DNA from 3 places in the Natranaerovirga pectinivora genome. Region 1 is predicted to be linked to each of the others. Evidence: predicted binding sites of a transcription regulator. Region 1 holds the regulator's gene; each other region holds the start of a gene.
The links. Region 1 encodes HrcA, which represses chaperone genes, less so after heat shock. Its sites were predicted from a motif close to TGTTAGCACTCNNNNNNNNNGAGTGCTAACA; they were not measured.
Positions count from the first base shown of each region.

Region 2: a site for HrcA is predicted at 1,507-1,537, ahead of htpG (molecular chaperone HtpG). Genes of this name have one in related genera too.
Region 3: a site for HrcA is predicted at 2,059-2,089, ahead of EDC18_RS06815 (co-chaperone GroES). Genes of this name have one in related genera too.

Region 1 covers NZ_SMAL01000001.1:171,256-174,548, forward strand. The annotation lists gene lepA (translation elongation factor 4) at 1-29, shown strand, start outside; gene hemW (radical SAM family heme chaperone HemW) at 40-1,176, shown strand; gene hrcA (heat-inducible transcriptional repressor HrcA) at 1,477-2,502, shown strand; gene grpE (nucleotide exchange factor GrpE) at 2,525-3,085, shown strand; gene dnaK (molecular chaperone DnaK) at 3,176-3,293, shown strand, end outside.
Region 2 covers NZ_SMAL01000005.1:107,262-110,554, forward strand. The annotation lists gene potA (spermidine/putrescine ABC transporter ATP-binding protein) at 1-772, opposite strand, end outside; gene EDC18_RS08675 (helix-turn-helix domain-containing protein) at 802-1,341, opposite strand; gene htpG (molecular chaperone HtpG) at 1,611-3,293, shown strand, end outside.
Region 3 covers NZ_SMAL01000003.1:436,178-439,470, forward strand. The annotation lists gene groL (chaperonin GroEL) at 94-1,716, opposite strand; gene EDC18_RS06815 (co-chaperone GroES) at 1,739-2,023, opposite strand; gene EDC18_RS14550 (hypothetical protein) at 2,409-2,564, opposite strand; gene EDC18_RS14555 (hypothetical protein) at 2,581-2,718, opposite strand; gene EDC18_RS06820 (DUF421 domain-containing protein) at 2,815-3,293, opposite strand, start outside.

The DNA.
Region 1 (3,293 bases):
TTATGAGTGTTCTTAAACTAGATGAATAGGTGACTATATATGAAACCATTAAGTCTATATTTGCATTTGCCCTTTTGTAAAAAGAAATGTTTTTATTGTGATTTTTTATCATTTCAATCCAATGAAGAAGAACAGAATGTGTATATAAAAGGGTTAATAAATGAAATTAAAGGCTATAAAGGCATAAAAGAGGAATATAGTATTAAAAGCATATTTCTAGGTGGAGGAACACCTTCTGTCATCTCTAAAGAGCATATTAGGATGGTATTTGAAGAGATTAAAAGAAACTTTACACTAGATAAAAATATAGAAATTACAATAGAAGTGAATCCTGGAACAGTAGATGTTGAAAAATTAATAACCTATAAAGAAATAGGAATTAATAGATTAAGTATAGGGTTACAATCAACGGATAATGAATTTCTTCAAAAACTAGGAAGAATACACAATTATGAAAAGTTTTTAGATACCTATAATATGGCAAGAGAAGTAGGCTATAATAATATTAGTATTGACTTAATATTCGGTTTGCCTGAGCTTACTCTTGAAAAATGGGAAAAAACATTAAGAACAGTTATTGATAAAAATCCTGAACATATATCTTGTTATAGCCTTATTATTGAAGAGGGTACACCTTTTCATAAATTATATGAAAGTGGAGATATTGACTACCTTAATGAGGACATAGAAAGAGAAATGTATAGGGTAACTAAGAATATTCTTGAGAAAAACAATTACTTTCAGTATGAAGTTTCTAATTATGCTAAAAAGAATCACGAAAGCTATCATAATTGTGTATATTGGACGGGGAAGGAATATTTAGGATTAGGTTTGGGTGCTGCTTCTTATATGAATCAGGTTAGGTATAAAAATACGGATAATATGAAGGATTATATTAATTATTCTAATAAGCCTTCTGCAATTAGAGTAGAAGAAAGTGTATTAAGTGAGCAAGACCTTATGGAAGAGTTTATGTTTTTGGGTCTTAGATTAATAAAAGGTGTCTCCAAAGAGGACTTTAGAATTAGATTTAATATATTTATTGAAGATGTATATGGGGACGTTATTCTTGAATTAGAAAAGAAAGCGTTAATAAATAATGATAAAGATAAAATTCAATTAACTGCTAAAGGGATTGATCTTAGTAATTATGTTTTAAGTGAATTTTTATTGTAGTCCTTTTAGTGGGTAGGGTGTTTTTAGTGGTGTTAATCAGGACGCATATAATATATCTGGCTGCCTTTCCTTTCAGCCGGTCGACGCCAGATATAATATGTGTCCTCATTAACCAAATTGGAGCGAATACAGCATAAGGAAAGATAAAGTCTTTGTAAAAAAACATAAAAAATTCCAAATATCACTTGACAAATTGATGTTCAAGTGATATTTTAAAATCAAAAGTTAGCACTCACATAAGTCGAGTGCTAACAATGACAAAATGACTGATTCACTTTTTTCTAGAAGGATGTGAAATCTATGGAACTTAATGATAGAAAAATTAAGATTTTGCAAGCGATAATATTGAATTATCTAGAGTCAGCAGAACCAGTGGGTTCCAGGACTATTTCTAAGCAGTATGATTTAGGAATAAGTTCCGCAACTGTAAGGAATGAAATGTCAGACTTAGAAGAATTGGGTCTTATTATGCAACCTCATACTTCAGCAGGAAGAATTCCTTCAGACAGAGGGTATAGGTTATATGTGGACCATTTAATGAAATTAAAGGAGTTTCCTACGGAAATATTTCAAGAAATTCTACTAGAACGTAGTGATAGAATTGAAACATTACTTCAAGAGATTGCAAAGTTATTAGCTATTAATACCAACTATGCAACAGTAGTGACAACGCCTCATTATAAACAAACGAAGTTAAAACAAATTCAATTAATGTTATTAGATGAGAAAAATATTCTTACGGTTATCGTAGTAGAAGGTAATATAGTAAAAAATCATTTGTTAATGGTGAACATCCCTATAGAGCAAGATGTTTTAACAAAAATAAATAATCTGTTAAATAAAAACTTACAAGGATTAAATATTCAGCAGATTAATCTTGATTTGATACAACAGTTAAAAAACAAAGTCGGCATTTACAGTGAAATCATTAATGGTGTTTTAGAAGCAATAGTAAAAACAGTTGAATCAGTAGATGAAATAGATTTATATACAAGTGGCACAACAAATATTTTAAAGTGTCCAGAGTTTAGTGATATTGATAAAGCAGCAGAATTAATATACACCTTAGAAGAGAAAAAATTAATATTATCCATGATCACAGAAGGAATGGAAAATCTTGATAATGGGATTAAGATTTTTATTGGGAATGAGAATAGTATTAAAACGCTAGAAGACTGTAGTTTTATAACAACTACATATAAACTAGGTGAGGATACAATAGGCGCCCTTGGTATTATAGGGCCTAAACGAATGGACTATGTAAAAGTTGTATCTATGCTTAAATACATGATGAATCAAATGGAAAAATTATGGAACAACCAATAAAGTGAAAGGTGGATGAGTTACTTTGGCTAAAAAGGAAGATAGTAAAGTTGAAGAAATACTAAATGATACAGAAGAAGCAACAGAAGAAGTAACAGAAGAAACAATAGAAGAAAATGTAGAAGAAATATCACAAGATAGTGAAGAGGCATCTAATGATAAAAAACTAGAAGAGTATATGGATAGGTACAAACGTACTCTTGCAGAGTTTGATAACTTTAGAAAAAGAACAGAAAAAGAAAAATTACAAACATATCATAGAGCAACGAAAGATGTCTTAGAAAAAATTCTGCCTATTGTTGATAATTTTGAAAGAGCTATAGGCGCTCTACCAGAAGAAGAAAAAAGCAATAGCTTTGCTCAAGGTATTGAGATGATCTATAAACAGTTTTTAAATATGTTAAATGAATCAGGTGTACAGATCATTGAGGCTGTAGGTCAAGAATTCAATCCAGATTTTCATAATGCAGTAATGCATACAGAGGATGACTCAGCAGGAGAAAATGTAGTGGTTGAAGAGTTACAAAAAGGTTATATGTACAAAGATAGTGTTTTAAGACATAGTATGGTAAAAGTAGCAAACTAAAGCCAAAACGGTTACTAGCTTATTGAAAGCTAAGTATCCTTGAAATATAAGTTAAATTACTTTATATAAAAATTAAGGAGGAATTATATAATGGGTAAAATAATCGGTATAGACTTAGGAACAACAAATTCTTGTGTTGCAGTTATGGAAGGTGGAAAACCAGTAGTAATTGCTAACTCAGAAGGGGCAAGAACAACGCCATCTGTAG
Region 2 (3,293 bases), on a different contig from region 1:
TAACATCAAATAACTCTACCAATTCATCTTTAATCATTTTACCTTCTAATATATTGCTTTCACCAATAAAGTCCGCTACAAAAGCATTCTTTGGCTCATTATAAATATCTTCTGGCGTGCCTATTTGTTGTATAACCCCTCCATTCATAACCACAATGGTATCTGACATCGTAAGGGCTTCTTCTTGGTCATGGGTCACATAAATAAATGTAATGCCTAACTCTCTTTGAAGCTTTTTAAGTTCTAATTGCATATCTTGCCTTAATTTTAAGTCTAGGGCCCCTAGTGGTTCATCTAATAGCAATACCTCTGGTTCATTTACAATGGCTCTGGCTATAGCAATTCTTTGTTGTTGACCACCACTTAATGAATTAATAGAACGTTTTTCAAATCCTTTTAGATTAACTAGATTAAGTACATATTCTACTTTTTCTTTTATCTCTTTTTGCCCCATCTTTTTTAACTTTAATCCAAATGCAATATTCTCTTCTATATTTAAATGTGGAAACAATGCATACTTTTGAAATACCGTATTCACTTTTCTCTCATAAGGAGGGGCTTTTGTTATATCTTTATTCTCAAAGATAACTTGACCACTATCAGGGCTTTCAAACCCACCTATAATGCGTAAAGTAGTGGTTTTACCACAGCCACTTGGTCCAAGTAATGTTAAAAATTCATTTCTTCTTATATAAAGGTTAAGATTCTCTAATACCTTCGTTCCGTCAAATGATTTAGCTATATTGACTAAATCTATAATTTTATCATTCAAAATAAATCCCCCTCTATTTTAAAAAATTTCTAGAAACTTGGTGGAGAACTTACCCAAATCAAACTTGCCACAATCTTACCTGTATTTTCTACAAAGTGGGTTTTATCAGGCACAAAATAAAAAGATTCCCCTTTTTTTGCTTTATATATCTCACTACCTATGTGTATGGCGATACTTCCATTTAATACATAACCAAACTCTTCTCCTTCATGTGGATAATCTGGTAATGTTGATCCCCCTGGCTCAAGATTCAAAAGGATTGGTTCCATACTGTTTTTTTGAGCATTTGGAATAATCCATTGTATTTCATTTTTTAGTTCAACATCATTTTTTATAAAGTAATCCGATTTTTTAAAAACTACCTGTTCGTCTTTTATATCATTAAAGAAATCTTTTAGATTAGAGCCAAGACATTGTAAAATATCAATAAGACTCGCAATAGAAGGAGATGTCAAATCCCTTTCTAATTGGGAAATAAAGCCTTTTGACAATTCCGAACGATCTGCAAGCTCTTCTTGGGTTAATCCTTTTTGCATTCTTAAACGTTTTATTTTTTGTCCTATCTTCATATTACACCTTTTTTCCTCATTTTCTCTATTAAAAACATTTCTAATTTACATTTAAAATACTACCACTAAACTTATAGTTTAGTTAAACTAAACTTTATTATACACCTTTTCAATTAGGTGTCAATATAATTTGATAAAAAATATAAGTTTTTTTCTATACAATTCTGTTAGCACTCTAATGAAATGAGTGCTAATTTTCTCTTGACACAGTAATTTAGTAATATTATTATATTAATGGAAGAAATTTTATTATATTAGGAGGGAACTTAATGATTAATGAAAATGGAAGTTTATCAATTCATAGCGAAAATATTTTTCCAATTATAAAGAAATGGTTGTACTCTGATCATGATATTTTTGTTAGAGAGCTTATTTCAAATGCTTGTGACGCAATTACAAAATTAAAAAAACTAGATATAATGGGTGAATACACAATACCTGATAACACCCACTTTAAAGTTGAAGTAAAGCTTAACGAAAATAACAAAACCATACAAATCATTGATAATGGTCTTGGTATGACTGCTGATGAAATCAAACAATATATCAATCAAATTGCTTTTTCAGGAGCAGAAGATTTCTTAAATAAATACAAAGACAAAGCAAATCAAGAACAAATCATTGGACATTTTGGATTAGGTTTTTATTCAGCATTTATGGTTGCTGACACTGTTACAATTGACACTCTATCATATGTAGATGGTGCAACACCTGTTAAATGGGAATGTGATGGGGGTACAGAATTCACTTTAAGTGAAGGCACACGTACTGAAAGAGGTACAACAATTACCTTACATATAGGTGATGAAGGAAAAGAATTCCTTAGAGAGTACCCACTAAAATCAACCATAGAAAAATACTGTTCTTTTATGCCTTATGATATTTTCTTTATTAATGAAAATGAAGAGGAAACTAAAAAAGAAACAGATACTAAAGAAGAAACAGAAGAACCACAACCTTTAAATGATACAAACCCATTATGGTTAAAGCATCCAAATGATTGTACTGAAGAAGAATACAAAGCATTTTACAGAAAAGTATTTATGGACTTTAAAGAGCCTTTATTCTGGATTCACCTTAATATGGATTATCCATTTAACCTTAAAGGTATTCTATTCTTCCCAAAAATCAATAATGAATATGAGAATATGGAAGGAAGAATCAAACTCTTTAACAACCAAGTTTTCGTAGCAGATAATATTAAAGAAGTCATTCCTGAGTTTTTACTTCTATTAAAAGGAGTAATTGATTGTCCTGACTTACCACTTAATGTATCAAGAAGCTTTTTACAAAATGATGGTTTTGTAAGAAAAATATCTGATTACATTACTAAAAAAGTAGCAGACAAATTAACTGGATTGTATAAAACTGAGAATGAAAGCTTTATAAAATACTGGGATGATATTCACCCATTTGTAAAGTTCGGTTCATTAAAAGACGATAAATTCTACTCTAAAGTAAAAGATATTCTAATTTACAAAAGTATTTATGGTGAATATATCTCTATTAAAGACTATATTGAGAAAAACAAAGAAAAGAATAAAGACAAAGTATTCTATGTAACAGACGAACAACAACAATCTCAATATATAGAATTGTTTAAGCAAAATGAAATGGATGCTATAATTCTTAGCCATTCCATTGACCAACCATTTATCAGTCATATAGAGTCACAAGAAAAAGATGTGAAATTTGCACGTATTGACTCTGATTTATCCGATTCCTTAAAAGAAGACTCTAATGAAGAAGAATTAAAACCTGCAACAGAAACATTGGAGAATTTATTTAGAAAAGCATTGGCAAATGAAAATCTGAAAGTTAAAGTAGAATCCTTGAAAAACATAGACCTTTCTTCAATGATCATCTTATCTGAAGAATCAAGACGTATGCAAGAAATGAGTAAGATGTATGGCTTTGCTGGTTTGGGTGGCAATATGCCAAGTGATGAAACA
Region 3 (3,293 bases), on a different contig from region 1:
AATAATTATACCCTTTTCTACTGTTTTTATTAGATTTCTATAACACAAAAAAAATAAAAGTCCAATTACGGACTTTTATTTTTTGTATTACAATTACATCATACCCATTCCTGGTGCTCCACCTGGCATTGGTGGCTCATCTACTGGAATATCTGCAACAACAGATTCAGTTGTAAGAAGTGTTGATGCAACAGATGTTGCATTTTGTAATGCACTTCTTGTTACTTTAGCAGGGTCAATAATGCCTACTTTAACCATATCTACATACGTTTCGTTTAATGCATCGAATCCTATATTAGAATTTTCTTCTTTTACTTTGTTAACAACTACTGATCCTTCTAATCCAGCATTTGTTACAATTTGACGAAGTGGTGATTCTAAAGCTTTAAGAATTATTTTAGCCCCAGTTTTTTCATCACCTTCTAGTTCATCTAAAATTGATGCGATTTCCTTGCTAGCGTGGATATAAGCCGTTCCACCACCAGCAATAATGCCTTCTTCAACTGCTGCACGGGTAGCTGCTAATGCATCTTCCATACGTAATTTCTTTTCTTTCATTTCTGTTTCTGTAGCTGCACCAACTTTGATAACCGCTACACCACCTGCTAATTTTGCAAGTCTTTCATGTAATTTTTCTTTATCAAAATCAGAAGTAGTTTCTTCGATTTGCATTCTTATTTGTTTAACTCTTCCATCGATATCAGCTTTGTCTCCTGCACCGTCAACGATGATTGTATTTTCTTTTTGAACTTTTACTGATTTTGCTCTTCCTAACATATCTAAAGTTGTTTCTTTAAGTTCTAAGCCAACTTCTTCAGATATTACAGTACCACCTGTTAAAATTGCAATATCTTGCAACATAGCTTTTCTTCTATCACCAAATCCTGGTGCTTTAACAGCAACACAAGAGAATGTTCCTCTTAATTTATTAACTACTAATGTTGCTAAAGCTTCACCTTCTACTTCTTCAGCAATAATTAATAATTTTGAACCTGATTGAACAATTTGCTCTAACACTGGTAATATTTCTTGAATATTACTTATTTTTTTATCTGTAATAAGGATGAATGGATCATCTAAAAGTGCTTCCATTTTGTCCATATCCGTTGCCATGTATGGAGATAAGTAACCCCTATCAAATTGCATACCTTCAACTAAATCTAATTCTGTTTCCATAGTTTTTGATTCTTCTATGGTTATAACACCATCATTAGATACTCTTTCCATTGCATCAGCTATTAATTTTCCTACTTCATCATCACCTGCTGAAATAGCTGCAACTTTTGCAATTTGATCTTTACCATTAAGTGTACTACTCATATTTTTAATTGCTTCTACTGCTTTGTCAGTTGCTTTTTTCATACCTCTTCTTAAGATGATTGGGTTAGCACCTGCTGCAATGTTTTTAATACCTTCTTGAATCATAGCTTGGGCTAATACTGTAGCAGTAGTTGTTCCATCCCCTGCAACATCATTGGTTTTTGTAGCAACTTCTTTAACCAATTGAGCACCCATGTTTTCAAATTCATCTTCTAACTCAATTTCTTTTGCTATAGTAACACCATCATTTGTAATTAGTGGAGTACCATATTTTTTATCTAAAACAACATTTCTTCCTTTTGGACCAAGGGTAACTCTTACTGCATCTGCTAATTGATTTACACCTGATTCTAATGCTGCTCTTGCTTCAGCTCCAAATTTAATTTGTTTTGCCATTTTGAAATCCTCCTTATATTTATTATTCTACAATTGCTAAGATATCGTTTTGTCTAACAACGATTAATTCTTCATCTTGTAATTTTACTTCAGTTCCTGCATATTTAGAGTAAATTACTTTATCTCCAACTTTTACTTGCATTTGAACTTCTTTGCCATCTACTAAACCACCTGGTCCAACTGCTACCACTTCTGCTTGTTGTGGTTTTTCCTTTGCTTGAGTAGGTAATACAATACCTGATTTTGTAGTTTCTTCTGCCTCTAATTGTTTAATAACAACTCTGTCACCTAAAGGTACTAATTTCATATTTGAAAACCTCCTTTTAATTATCTAAATCTGTTTGTTAGCACTCTTGTTTAATGAGTGCTAATTTCAATTATAATATTATTAAAATCATAATTTTAATGCAAACCTTACAAACGGTTAAAATATGCCTCATTTGGTATTTATTGTTCATTACCTTAGAATATCTCCTGTTTTCTCCATTTTTATAATTATTTTATATGTTTTTATTAAATAATAAAATCCCGTTCTTATTTTTTAGTTCAAACCAATCTTTAATATTTTAGAATAGTCTTTTTTGCATATAAATAATATATTAACCTTGAAAGTATATGAAATAATAAAAGATTATATTACCATAAAGTAAATAAGAACCCAAAAGATGACTCTTTCAGATTCTTTGTCTTGTTTATCTTTCTTTCGATTGATAACTTTTATTATTTTTATCCCAATGTTTTTGTAAATCTGTTTTTTTCTTAGTTCCTGGGTCACTTTCTAACCCACTTCTTTTTCTGCTTTTTTGTGACCCTTGCTGGGGTAAATTATTGATTATTGATTCATCCATTATAACACCTCATTCTTTAATTTTTATTATGATCTCCTTGGGAGATTTTGTTCCCATCAATAATTCCAAGATCAGCATTTTCTTTAGGTTTCATTTTTCTTAATTCTGCATTGCTTTTGGGTCTTTCTTTTATTCTATTTTTATTATTATCCATTCTATATTTTCCTTTCTTAATTTATTTTCTCTATATTATTATTTATAGAATGGTAAAAAAATATTCTTTTACTCTTAATTAAAATCTAGTAAGGTACTATAAATACTTTGTTTTATTTCTTGGAATTACATGTATGCCTTCATCTTGTTTCCAGTCTGCATAAAACACATCTTCAATTTTGTTTATTCCAAACCGATCTATTTCATTGCGTAACCATTTTTCATCATAACCAATTTTATAAAGATGTTCTGTTAAAACTTCTCCATCTAGCACTAATGTCGTAGGAAGACATATAGATTTAAAAACCAAATTTAAATCTTCTGTTGTCGGTGTCATGTATTGATACTTTTTTAATACACTTATATTGCCACTTTGTTCTAAAATGGCATATTCAATTTCTCTAATGGAAAATACATCCTTCTGTCTTAAAAGACTAAGCAATTCATTTATATCAAATTTTTCTTTTTTCATTACTTTATAATCAATTTGTCCATTTCTAACAATAATTGCAGGCTCACCTTCTAAAAATTTTCTAGTGCCTTTAAATTTTTGAGTTATAAATTCAATAATATACA